DNA from 2 places in the Mesorhizobium sp. CC13 genome. Region 1 is predicted to be linked to the other one. Evidence: predicted binding sites of a transcription regulator. Region 1 holds the regulator's gene; the other holds the start of a gene.

Region 1 (5,891 bases):
CACGGCCAACTATCCGAAGCTCGCCGAGAACGCACTGATCGAAAAGCTCGGCATCGACCCGAAGGACCGCGCCACGGTGCGCAAGCTCAAGGGCTTCCTGTCCGAGGGCTCGCGGGTGCAGCTCCGCGCCATCGTGGCTGCCGACCCCTCGGTGATCGGCACCACGCGCAACGTCGACATCCTCGCCGCGGCGAACATGGACTCGGCCTATAAGGGCCAGATCGACCTCAGCGTGCCGGAGAGCCGCCGCAAGGTTTCGGACCAGCAGGTCGAGTGGATGAACAAGCTCGAGGCCGAAGGCGCCATGAGCGAGCATTTCAACACGGGCCTGTTCAGCTTCGGCGCCTCCAGCCGTCCCGAGAGTTCGGGCCTGGGCGTGGCCATCATCGGCTCGTTCTTCATGATGGGCATCGTGCTGCTGCTCGCCCTGCCCATCGGCGTCGCCGCCTCGATATATCTCGAGGAATTCGCCAAGAAGAACCGCTTCACCGACCTGATCGAGGTGAACATCAACAACCTCGCCGCGGTGCCGTCGATCGTCTTCGGCCTGCTCGGCCTCGCCGTGTTCATCAACTTCCTCGGCCTGCCGCGCTCGGCGTCCTTCGTCGGCGGCCTGGTGCTGACGCTGATGACGCTGCCGACGATCATCATCGCCACCCGCGCGGCGCTTGCCGCGGTGCCGCCGTCGATCCGCTCGGCCGCGCTCGGACTCGGCGCCTCGAAGATGCAGATGGTGTTCCAGCACGTGCTGCCGCTGGCTGCGCCCGGCATTCTGACCGGCACCATCATCGGCCTGGCGCGCGCGCTGGGCGAGACGGCGCCGCTGCTGCTCATCGGCATGGTGGCCTTCGTGGCCGACTATCCGAAAACCCCCTTCGACCCGGCGACGGCGCTGCCGGTGCAGATCTACATGTGGGCGAACGAGGCCGAACGCGCCTTCGTCGAGCGCATGTCGGGCGCCATCATCATCCTGCTGGTCTTCCTCATGGCCATGAACATCGTCGCCATCGTTCTCAGGCGGCGTTTCGAGCGGCGCTGGTAGGCGTGGACAAGGAGCACCCCTCTATGAACATCATGAGCGAGAAAACCCTCGAAAACGCGGTGAACGCCGAGATGAACAGACCCAACGAACTCATCAAGATGCGCGGCGACAATGTGACCGTGCACTACGGCGAGAAGCAGGCGCTCTTCGGCGTCGACCTGGACGTCCGCGAGAACCAGGTCACCGCGCTGATCGGGCCGTCGGGCTGCGGCAAGTCGACCTTCCTGCGCTGCCTCAACCGCATGAACGACACCATCGACAGCGCCCGCGTCGGTGGCAAGATCACCCTCGACAGCGAGGACATCTACGATCCCAAGATCGACGTCGTCGAGCTGCGCGCCCGCGTCGGCATGGTGTTCCAGAAGCCGAATCCGTTCCCGAAGACGATCTACGAGAACGTCGCCTACGGCCCGCGCATCCACGGCCTCGCCAAGTCCAAGGCCGATCTCGACCAGATCGTCGAGAAAAGCCTGCAGCGGGCGGCGCTCTGGAACGAGGTCAAGGACCGCCTGCACGAAGCCGGCACCGGCCTGTCCGGCGGCCAGCAGCAGCGCCTGTGCATCGCCCGCGCGATCGCGGTGTCGCCCGAAGTGATCCTGATGGACGAGCCGTGCTCGGCGCTCGATCCGATCGCCACCGCCAAGGTGGAGGAACTGATCGACGAACTGCGCGAGAACTTCACCATCGTCATCGTGACCCATTCGATGCAGCAGGCGGCGCGCGTGTCGCAGCGGACCGCGATGTTCCATCTCGGCTACCTGGTCGAGGAAGGCCCGACCGACAAGATGTTCACCAACCCCGACGACAAGCGGACGCAGGACTACATCACCGGCCGCTTCGGCTGAGTGGACGCCGCTCCGATCACAAAGACGAGGATACGATCATGGGCGAGCACACAGTCCGGTCCTTCGACGAGGAACTCCAGCACGTCGACCAGGTCATCCGCGACATGGGCGACCTGTCGGCCACGATGGTGGCGAACGCCATCCGCGCGCTGCTTTCGTCCGACCAGCCGCTGGCGCAGAACGTCATTGCCGACGACACCATCATGGACGCCAGGCAGCGCGATCTCGACAACAGCGCGATCACGCTGATCGCCAAGCGCCAGCCGATGGCCCAGGACCTGCGCGCCGTGGTCGGCGCGATCCGCATGGCGGGCGACCTCGAGCGCATCGGCGATCTCGCCAAGAACATCGCCAAGCGGGTGGGCGCGGTCGGCCAGTCGGCGATGCCGCGCAATCTGTCGCATTCGATCGACGCCATGGCGCAGCTGGTGCTCGGCCAGGTGCGCGGCGTGGTCGATCTCTATGTCGCGCGCGACGCCGAAGGCCTCAAGAACCTGCGCACCGACGACCAGAAGGTCGACGTACAATACACGGCCGTGTTCCGCGAGCTCCTGACCTACATGATGGAGGATCCGCGCAACATCACCGCCTGCACGCATCTCCTGTTCTGCGCCAAGAACCTCGAGCGCATCGGCGACCATGTCACCAACATCGCCGAGAACGCCTATTTCGTGGTCACCGGCACGCAGCTGCCGCTCAATCGGCCGAAGGTCGACGAAACCACGTCGCCCATGTCGGCCTGACGTCTTCCGCAACCGCATGCGTTTGGCGCGGGGGCGCTGCACAGGTTAAATCAGCGCATGGTCCGAACCGGGCCGTGCGCCAGGACAAGGTATAGGCGATGATCGCTCCCAAGGTCATGGTCGTCGAGGACGAAGAGCCCCTCGGCGTGCTGCTGCGCTACAACCTCGAGGCCGAAGGCTACCAGGTGGAAGTGGTGACGCGCGGCGACGAGGCCGAACTGCGGCTGCAGGAAAACGTGCCCGACCTTTTGGTGCTCGACTGGATGGTGCCGGCGCTTTCCGGCATCGAGCTCTGCCGCCGGCTGAGGATGCGCCCCGAGACCGAACGGCTGCCGATCATCATGCTGACGGCCCGCGGCGAGGAAAGCGACCGGGTGCGCGGGCTTTCCACCGGCGCCGACGACTATCTGGTGAAGCCGTTCTCGACGCCGGAGTTCATGGCGCGGGTGAAGGCGCTGCTGCGCCGCGCCAAGCCCGAGGTGCTGTCTTCGGTGCTCAAGGTCGGAGACATCGTGCTCGACCGCGAGTCGCACCGGGTCTATCGCAAGAAGAGCGAGATCAAGCTCGGGCCGACGGAGTTCCGCCTGCTCGAATTCATGATGCGCCATCCCGGCCGCGTGTTCTCGCGCAGCCAGCTGCTCGACAATGTCTGGGGCGAGACGATCTACATCGACGAGCGCACCGTCGACGTGCATGTCGGGCGCCTGCGCAAGGCCGTCAACAACGGCCGCATGCCGGACGTGATCCGCACCATCCGCGGCGCCGGCTACGCCATCCGGGAAGAATAGCTGCCGGCAAACGGCATCGCGCCGGCTGGACGATCAACCTGGCCAGTGTCCCAATGTCACAGGGGCCGCTGCGCGCTCGTAGCGTTCGCGACAGCCGGCGGCACCTGAGCTGTCGCGCCGATGCGTGGCGCCGCCATGCCGTTCCAGCATTTTGCGGCGCTCAAATCATTGCAGCCCAACGTGTTCGGTCTGGCGCTGTACAATACAAAGATTCCAGTTATGGGATGCTTGTATCGTCGATACAGGTTCCCAATCAGTAGCAAAGACAACCAGAATTTGTCTTGAGATGACAATTTATTGATTGCGGCAATACTCAAAATTGCCACTTTTCATGCTAGCTGGGACGCCGTGCGTAACTTGCTGTCGGCCATCTTCCTGGTGTTGGTCACCATTCTCAACGGACTGTCCCTCGAACGGGCAGCGGCCGAAGGCATGAACTTTTCTGCCGAGTTGCCGAGGGTGGCCGCGCAGGCGGAAATCACTGCCGTCGCCGACGAGTGCATGCCGTCCCCGGACCGCTGCACCGTCGAATTGTCCGCCGAAAGCCTCGCCAGCCTGCACTGCCTGGGCGAATGTCCTGCCTGGCTGACCCACGTCGAGCCTGCCGCGCCGTTCCGCGCCGCGGCTGTGATGCTGCTTCCAGACCTCCTGCTGCGCGTCGGGTCGACCGCATCGCTGTTGCGGCCGCCCATCGCTGCCTGATTTTCAACCGATCGCTCCTCGGTCCACGCCGACGAAGCCGTTCGAAGTCAGCTGCGAAGGGGAAGAGGATGACCTCCCGAACCCGCCCGTCGCCCGCACGCCTGCTCGTGGCAATCGCGCCGCGAAATGCCGGATCATCCCAAGCGCGCATGCGCCGTCATCGATCGGCTGATCGGTGCCGATGGTTGCATTCGCCTGATCACGACCGGGGCCGACCTCCCTGACCCCGCGTCGACCTGAATGAAAGAAATGAGTCCAGGAGACTGCCTAATGAACACAGACACAATAGAAACCAACGCCGCGGAGCCCGTCGCGGGAGACGGCCCGGCCCTGAGCCGCCGACGCTTCCTCACCGGTGCGGCGAGCCTGGGGACGCTTGTCGTGTCCGGCTGCGTCAGCACCCAGGAATCGGCCGCGCCGGTGGCAAAGGCACCGGTCGAACCGGCGCCGGTCGCCGACGCCAATGCCCTTGCGATGTACGGCCCGCTCCCGAACGAGCGGTTCCCCATTCCCGCGGTCGACCTGAAGAAGGTGCCGAGCCGCTACTATAGGCGGCAGGTCGACTATGCCACCGAAGAGCCGGTCGGAACGCTCGTCGTCGATACGGATAATTTCTACCTCTACCTCGTCCAGCCGGGCGGCAAGGCCATGCGCTACGGCGTCGGACTTGGCCGGGCCGGCTTCACCTGGGCGGGCAGGGGCCGTATCGGCTGGAAGCAGGAATGGCCGAAGTGGACGCCGCCGGACGAGATGATCTCGCGTCAGCCGAACCTCGCCCAGTGGAGCGCCGACCGGGGCGGCATGCCGCCCGGCCTGACGAACCCGCTGGGCGCGCGGGCCCTCTACGTCTTCCAGGGCAAGGTCGATACGCTCTACCGTGTCCACGGAACGCCGGAGTACTGGACCATCGGCAAGGCGGTTTCGAGCGGCTGCGTCCGCCTGATGAACCAGGACATCATCGATCTGTACGACCGGGTGCCCAGCCAGTCTCCCATACTCGTGCTGGGCGACCCGACCCAACCCCACACCCACGAGGTCGCCGGCGGCAGCGCGCCCGCCCCGCAGGCCGGCTGATACGACGGTCACCCCTGAGGTCCTCGCCGGGCGGCTGCGCATTGCCGCCCGGCAGACATGGAGCAGATCCGACATGAATACCCGCATCAGTGCCTTGGGGCGCGGAATCGCCATCGGTTCGCATGGACGCGCCATCCTGAAGGGCGCGGCCGCGGCCGCGTTGACCTTCGCCGCGCTCGGAACCGTTTCGGCGCTCTGGGACAATCCGTTCTTCGTCCGGATGACCGCCGTCGCGGGCTGGGAACTGCCCGCCCTGGTGGTCATGTCGGCGTTCTCGGGGCTCTACATCGCCGTTCGGCGCCCCGTCTGCTCGGTGCGCCGCGCGGGGATAGGCGGCGTGACGGGCTTCATCGGCATCGCCTGCCCGACCTGCAACAAGGTCCTCATGCTTCTGTTCGGGAGCGAATTCCTGCTGATGTGGTTCGACCCGATCCGCCCATTGATTTCCGCGCTCGGCATAGCGCTCCTCGCCATCGCTTCATGGCACGAGCTGCGCGCTCGTCGCGCGGATGCCGCTGACCCAACGCAACTGGAGTATCCCAAGTGACCGATATCCCCGCCGCTCCCGTCCGCGCCGGCCTCGTCCCTCTTGCCTGGCGCCGGATGCTGCTTCGCCATCTCGTCGTCATCGGCGTTTCGGCGGCGCTGATCTATGGATTTGCCGTCGTTCACGGGCAGTGGAGCCCGATGCACCGGT
Region 2 (5,891 bases), on a different contig from region 1:
CGCAACATTTCCGCGCACTACGACCTCGGCAACGGATTCTACAGCGAGTGGCTCGACCCAAGCATGACCTATTCGTCCGGCCTCTATGCGACCGGCGCGAACGACCTCGCCGGCGCACAGGCGGAAAAATACCGTGCCCTGGCGCGCGATGCGGGCATCGGCCCCGGCGACCATGTCCTCGAGATCGGTTGCGGCTGGGGCGGCTTTGCCGAATTCGCGGCGCGGGAGATCGGCTGCAAGGTCACGGGGCTCACCATCAGCCGCGAGCAGTTCGATTTCGCGCAGAAGCGCATCCAGGACGCAGGTCTCACCGACAGGGTCGAATTGAAGCTGCAGGACTATCGCGACGAGACCGGCAGCTACGATCGCATCGCGTCGATCGAGATGTTCGAGGCAGTGGGCGAAAAACACTGGCCAACCTTCTTCGCCAAGATGAAGCAGTGCCTGCGCCCGGGCGGCACGGCCGGCCTGCAGATCATCACCATCAACGAAGCCGCCTACCCGCTCTATCGCAAGCGGCCCGACTTCATTCAGCGCTACGTATTCCCGGGCGGCATGCTGCCCACGCCGGAACTGCTGAAGTCGCTCGGCGCCGATCATGGGCTCGATTACCTGCGCGAGCGCGTCTTTCCGCAGGACTACGCGCGTACGCTTGCGGAATGGCGGACCCGGTTCTGGTCGTCCTGGGAGCGCATCGTGCCGCTCGGCTTCGACGAACGCTTCAAGAAGCTCTGGGAGTTCTATCTCCACTATTGTGAGGCGGGGTTCCGGGCCGAATACATCGACGTGAGACAGGTCGTCTACAAGGCCTAAAATTCGCAGTCGTTGAACAGCGTATATCTGGAGCGACGACATAAACGTGCCGGAATTTCGTCCTCAAAATGACGGACTATTCTTGAACCTGAGGCCACGGGTCGGGCCTCGGAGCGAATCAAGACATGCGCAGGCGGTATTTCTTCCTTCTGACCTTCCTTGCCGCTGGCGGCGCCATCTATCTCAACAACAGTTCGCTGCTTTCGGGCCGGCCCGCCGGCAAGCCCGTGATCCTCGCCCATCGCGGGCTCGCGCAGGAGTTCGAGCGGGCCGGCCTGACCGCCGAGACCTGCACCGCCAAGAGGATGCTGCCGCCGCGCCACGACTATCTCGAGAACACGCTCGCCTCGATGGAGGCGGCATTTGCCCTCGGCGCCGACGTTCTGGAGCTCGACGTGCAGCCCACCACCGACGGCCAGTTCGCCGTTTTCCACGACTGGACCGTAGACTGCCGCACCGAAGGCAGCGGCCGGACCCGTGACCTTTCCATGGCAGCGCTCAGGCAGCTCGACGTGGGCTACGGCTACACGGCGGATGGCGGCAAGACCTTCCCCTTCCGCGGCAAGGGCATGGGCCTGATGCCGTCGCTCGACGAGGTTTTTTCGCGCTTCCCCGACCAGCGCTTCCACATCAACCTCAAGAGCAACGATCCGGCGGAAGGCAAGGCCCTTGCGGCCTATCTCTCGACGCTTCCGGCCGAACGGCGTGCAGCCCTCGCCGTCGTCGGCGGCGACGCCCCGGTCCGGGCAATCAAGGAAGCCTTGCCCGGCATGCGCGCCGTCAGCAAAGAATCGCTGATGAGATGCCTGTTGCGCTACGAGGGCCTGGGCTGGACCGGCTATGTGCCGGATGCCTGCCGCGGCACCGCCCTGCTCGTCCCGGTCAACGTCGCGCCCTGGCTCTGGGGCTGGCCAGACCGCTTCCTCGACCGCATGGAGAGCGTCGGCACCAGCGTCTATCTGCTCGGGCCCTATGGCGGCGGTGGCTTCTCGGACGGCATCGACGACCCGGCCACCGTCGACCGGCTGCCCGCGGGCTACTCGGGCGGCATTTCGACCGATCAGCTGGACGCGATCGCCCCCGCCGTCGCCAGGCGGGAGCTCTGAGGAACTTGTAGGGAGCGGCCGGCATGGCGCGACCGCCCCGAGGTGGGTCGAGGAAGCGGTCCGGTCAGAGGGTTATGCGATACTTCGCAAAACCCTCGGCGCCCTCGCCGGCCTGCTCGATCCTCACGGCCTTGATCTCGGCGAGGTGCTCCTTCGCCTTCGGGCCGGTCTCGAAGATCACCGAAGCACCCTGCACGGGCGCAAACGACCAGTTCGAGTCGGCCGACGGATTGATCGTGCCCTGGTCGACGATGTAGCGCACGATGACGTCGCGGTTGGTGTCGGGCGCTTCGAATATCACCTTCGAGGCATTGATCTCGGGGAAGTTGCCCCCGCCCCCGGCCCGGTAGTTGTTGGTCGCGACGACGAATTTTGCCGCCGGATCAATCGGTTTTCCTCCGAACATCAAGTCGACGATGCGGTTGGAGCCGGCATTCAGCACGGTGCCCTTGGAATCATATTTGGGCGGTTGGGCCAGGTCGACCCTGTAGGTGACGCCGTCGATGACGTCGAAATTGTAGGACGGGAAGTCGGCATTGATCAGCGGCTGGTCCGCCTTGCCCGGCTCCACCTTATTGAAGATGCCGGCCGACATCTCGAGCCATTCCTTCACCTGCGCGCCGGTGATCGCCACAGCCTGGACCGTGTTGGGATAGAGGTAGAGGTCGGCGACATTCTTGATCGCCACGTCGCCAGCCGGCACATCGGTGTAGTAGTCCGGCCCGCCGCGTCCGCCGGACTTGAACGGCGCCGCGGCCGAGAGTACCGGCAGGTCCTTGTGCTCGGTGTCCTTCAGCATGTCCTTGATGTACCAGGTCTGCGCCTGGCTCACGATCTGCACCGACGGATCGTCGGCGACCAGCGCGAAGTAGGAGTAGAGCGGCGCCGACGTCTTGCCCACAGGCGTACGCACATAGGCGATCGTCGCCTCGTGCTCCTCCTTCACCGCCGCCTCGACCGAAGCCCGGCTTTCCACCGTCGGCATAACCTTCTTGTCGACGCGCTTGAAGATCGGCCGCGCCTCGCTGGTCGAACTGACCACCTTCCAGGCATTGCCGTCGCGCTCCAGCATCAGGTCGATCAGGCCGAGATGCGATCCCCAGAACCCGCCCATCACGCCCGGCTTGCCGTTGATCGTGCCCTTGGCGTTGTCGACGCCGGCAACGCCCTCGAATTTGGGGCCGGGGAAATCGAGATGGCTGTGGCCGGTGACGATGGCGTCGATACCATCCACTCCTGCGAGCAGGATCGACGCGTTCTCCAGATTGTCGCCGGCAGCCGGCGTGCCCATGCCCGAGTGAGCCAGCGCGATGATGATGTCGGCGCCCTCCTCCTTCATCTGCGGCACCCAGGCCTGGGCGGTCTTGACGATGTCGCGGGTCATCGCCTTGCCGCTTAGATGCTTGGCGTCCCAGGTCATCACCTGGGGCGGCACGAAGCCGATCAGGCCGATGCGGATCGGCTGCTCGGCGCCCGCGCCGTCCTTCAGCTTCTTGTCGACGATGACATAGGGCTTCAGGAACAGCTCGTCCTTGGTGGCGTCGGCGGCGAGCTGGCCCTTGGTCAGGTTGGCGCAGACGAAGGGGAAACTGGCGCCGTTGAGCACCTTGAACATGTAGTCCAGGCCATAGTTGAACTCGTGGTTGCCGAGCGTCGAACAATCGTAGCCCAGCGTGTTCATCGCCTTGATGATCGGGTGTATGTCGCCGTCCTTCATGCCGCGCTGATAGGCCATGAAGTCGCCCATCGGGTTGCCCTGCAGGAAGTCGCCATTGTCGAGGAGCAGAGAGTTGGTGGCCTCGGCCCGGATGGAGTCGATGATCGATGCGGTCCTGGCCACGCCCATCGTGTCGTTCGGCTTGTCGGCGTAATAGTCGTAGGGGAAGACGTGGACGTGGAGGTCGGTCGTTTCCATGATCCTGAGATGCGCCTGTTTGGCCTGCGCGCGCGCCGAGAATGGATGCATCATCACGATCGCGCCGGCGGCCGCAGAGCCGGCAAGGAAAGAACGGCGAGAAATCGGGTGAAGCATGTTGGACATTTTCACTCTCCAGAGGAAATGAACTGACAGTATTCAGCCGGCGTAAGAAAGATGAAATCTTGCGCCAATTTCAGCGCAAGTCCAGCGGCTCGATGTAACAGCCCCGTGACGAGCCCTAGGGAATGGATTGGTCCAGCGAGGCCGACCCAGCTATGCACCGCGGGCCGCTCATCGTCCCGAAAGTTTTCAGGCCAGGTCCGGACGCATGCCCATGGCGGTGCGGTCGATCACTTCGCGCAGCGCGAAGGACGAGTTGATCTTGGTGACGTGCGGCATCGCCGAAAGCCACTCCTTGTGGATGCGTTCGTAGTCGGGCAGGTCGCGTGCGGCGATGCGCAGGATGTAGTCGTATTCGCCCGACATCAGGTGGCAGGAGAGGATGTTGGGGCAGCGCTTCACCGCCACCTCGAACTCGCTCAGCGTCTTCTCGAACTGGCCGGACAGCGATATGTGGACGATCACCGTCATCTGGTGGCCGAGCGCAGCGTTCGAAAGCCTGGCGTGATAGCCGCTGATGATGCCCGACTTCTCCAGGTTGTCGAGACGGCGCGAACAGGCCGACTGGGACAGGCCGACCTTCTCGGCCAGCGCCGCATTGGGCATGCGGCCATCCTTCTGGAGCGAGTCCAGAATGGCGATATCAATCCTGTCCAGCGGCATTCTTCGAATTTCCTTCGATATTTACAGCGAACGACGCAAGGATTATCGAACGCAGCCAGCATGCGCAACTCATTTCGCAAACATATTCGAGCCGATTCGTGATTCACTTCCTACATAGGGAACAAGAGCCTGAACGGCTGCGGAGGAGCGAGAAATGCGTGTTGGTTGCCCCAAGGAAATCAAGAACCACGAGTACCGCGTCGGACTGACCCCCGGCTCGGTCCGCGAATATGTCGCCCACGGCCATGAAGTGCTGATCGAGACCGGCGCGGGTGCCGGCATCGGCGCCGACGACAACGCCTACCGCGGGGCCGGCGCGCATATTGCCAAGACGGCGGAGGAGGTCTTCACCCGCTCCGACATGATCGTGAAGGTCAAGGAACCCCAGCCCAAGGAATGGGCGCAGCTGCGCGACGGTCAGATCCTCTACACCTACCTGCACCTCGCTCCCGACCCTGATCAGACCAGGGGGCTGCTCGCCTCCGGGGTCACGGCGGTCGCCTACGAAACGGTGACCGACGACCGCGGCGGCCTGCCGCTGCTGGCCCCGATGTCGGAAGTTGCTGGAAGGCTGTCGATCCAGGCGGGCGCCACCGCCCTGCAGAAGGCCAATGGCGGCCGCGGCGTGCTGCTCGGCGGCGTGCCAGGCGTGCTGCCAGGCAAGGTCGCGGTGATCGGCGGCGGCGTCGTCGGCCTGCATGCCGCCCGCATGGCTGCCGGGCTCGGTGCCGACGTTTCCATCATCGACCGTTCGATCCCGCGACTGCGCCAGCTGGACGACCTCTTCGGCGGCCGCGTCCATACCCGCTATTCGACGGTCGAGGCCCTGGAGGAAGAGTGCTTCTCGGCCGACATCATCGTCGGCGCAGTCCTCATCCCGGGAGCTGCGGCGCCGAAGCTCGTCAGCCGCGAGATGCTCTCGGGCATGAAGAAGGGCGCGGTGCTGGTCGACGTCGCCATCGACCAGGGCGGCTGCTTCGAAACCTCGCACGCCACGACCCACGCCGATCCGACCTACGAGGTCGACGGCATCATCCACTACTGCGTAGCCAACATGCCGGGTGCGGTGCCGGTGACCTCGGCGCACGCGCTCAACAACGCCACGCTGCACTACGGCCTGGCGCTCGCCGACCGCGGCCTCAAGGCACTCGCAGACGAACCGCATCTGCGCAACGGGCTCAACGTGCATCGCGGGCGGATCACCAACCGCGCCGTCGCCGAGGCCCTCGGCTACGAGATGGTCGACGCCAAGGCCGCACTGGCGGCCTGAG

What was found. The regulator PhoB, encoded in region 1, activates phosphate uptake and scavenging genes when phosphate is short. The targets are predictions, from matches to a motif close to TGTCATNNANCTGTCAT.
Region 2: PV773_RS10445 (bifunctional 2',3'-cyclic-nucleotide 2'-phosphodiesterase/3'-nucleotidase) is a predicted target of PhoB. The motif match lies at 4,055-4,071, and genes of this name have one in related genera.

The regions. Positions count from the first base shown of each region.
Region 1 covers NZ_JARDJI010000016.1:67,211-73,101, reverse strand. Annotated here, with positions in the region: gene pstA (phosphate ABC transporter permease PstA) at 1-1,042, shown strand, start outside; gene pstB (phosphate ABC transporter ATP-binding protein PstB) at 1,066-1,887, shown strand; gene phoU (phosphate signaling complex protein PhoU) at 1,926-2,630, shown strand; gene phoB (phosphate regulon transcriptional regulator PhoB) at 2,729-3,418, shown strand; gene PV773_RS19170 (hypothetical protein) at 3,776-4,120, shown strand; gene PV773_RS19165 (L,D-transpeptidase) at 4,391-5,194, shown strand; gene PV773_RS19160 (hypothetical protein) at 5,268-5,741, shown strand; gene PV773_RS19155 (hypothetical protein) at 5,738-5,891, shown strand, end outside.
Region 2 covers NZ_JARDJI010000005.1:232,023-237,913, forward strand. Annotated here, with positions in the region: gene PV773_RS10435 (cyclopropane-fatty-acyl-phospholipid synthase family protein) at 1-813, shown strand, start outside; gene PV773_RS10440 (glycerophosphodiester phosphodiesterase family protein) at 939-1,919, shown strand; gene PV773_RS10445 (bifunctional 2',3'-cyclic-nucleotide 2'-phosphodiesterase/3'-nucleotidase) at 1,984-3,960, opposite strand; gene PV773_RS10450 (Lrp/AsnC family transcriptional regulator) at 4,147-4,620, opposite strand; gene ald (alanine dehydrogenase) at 4,775-5,890, shown strand.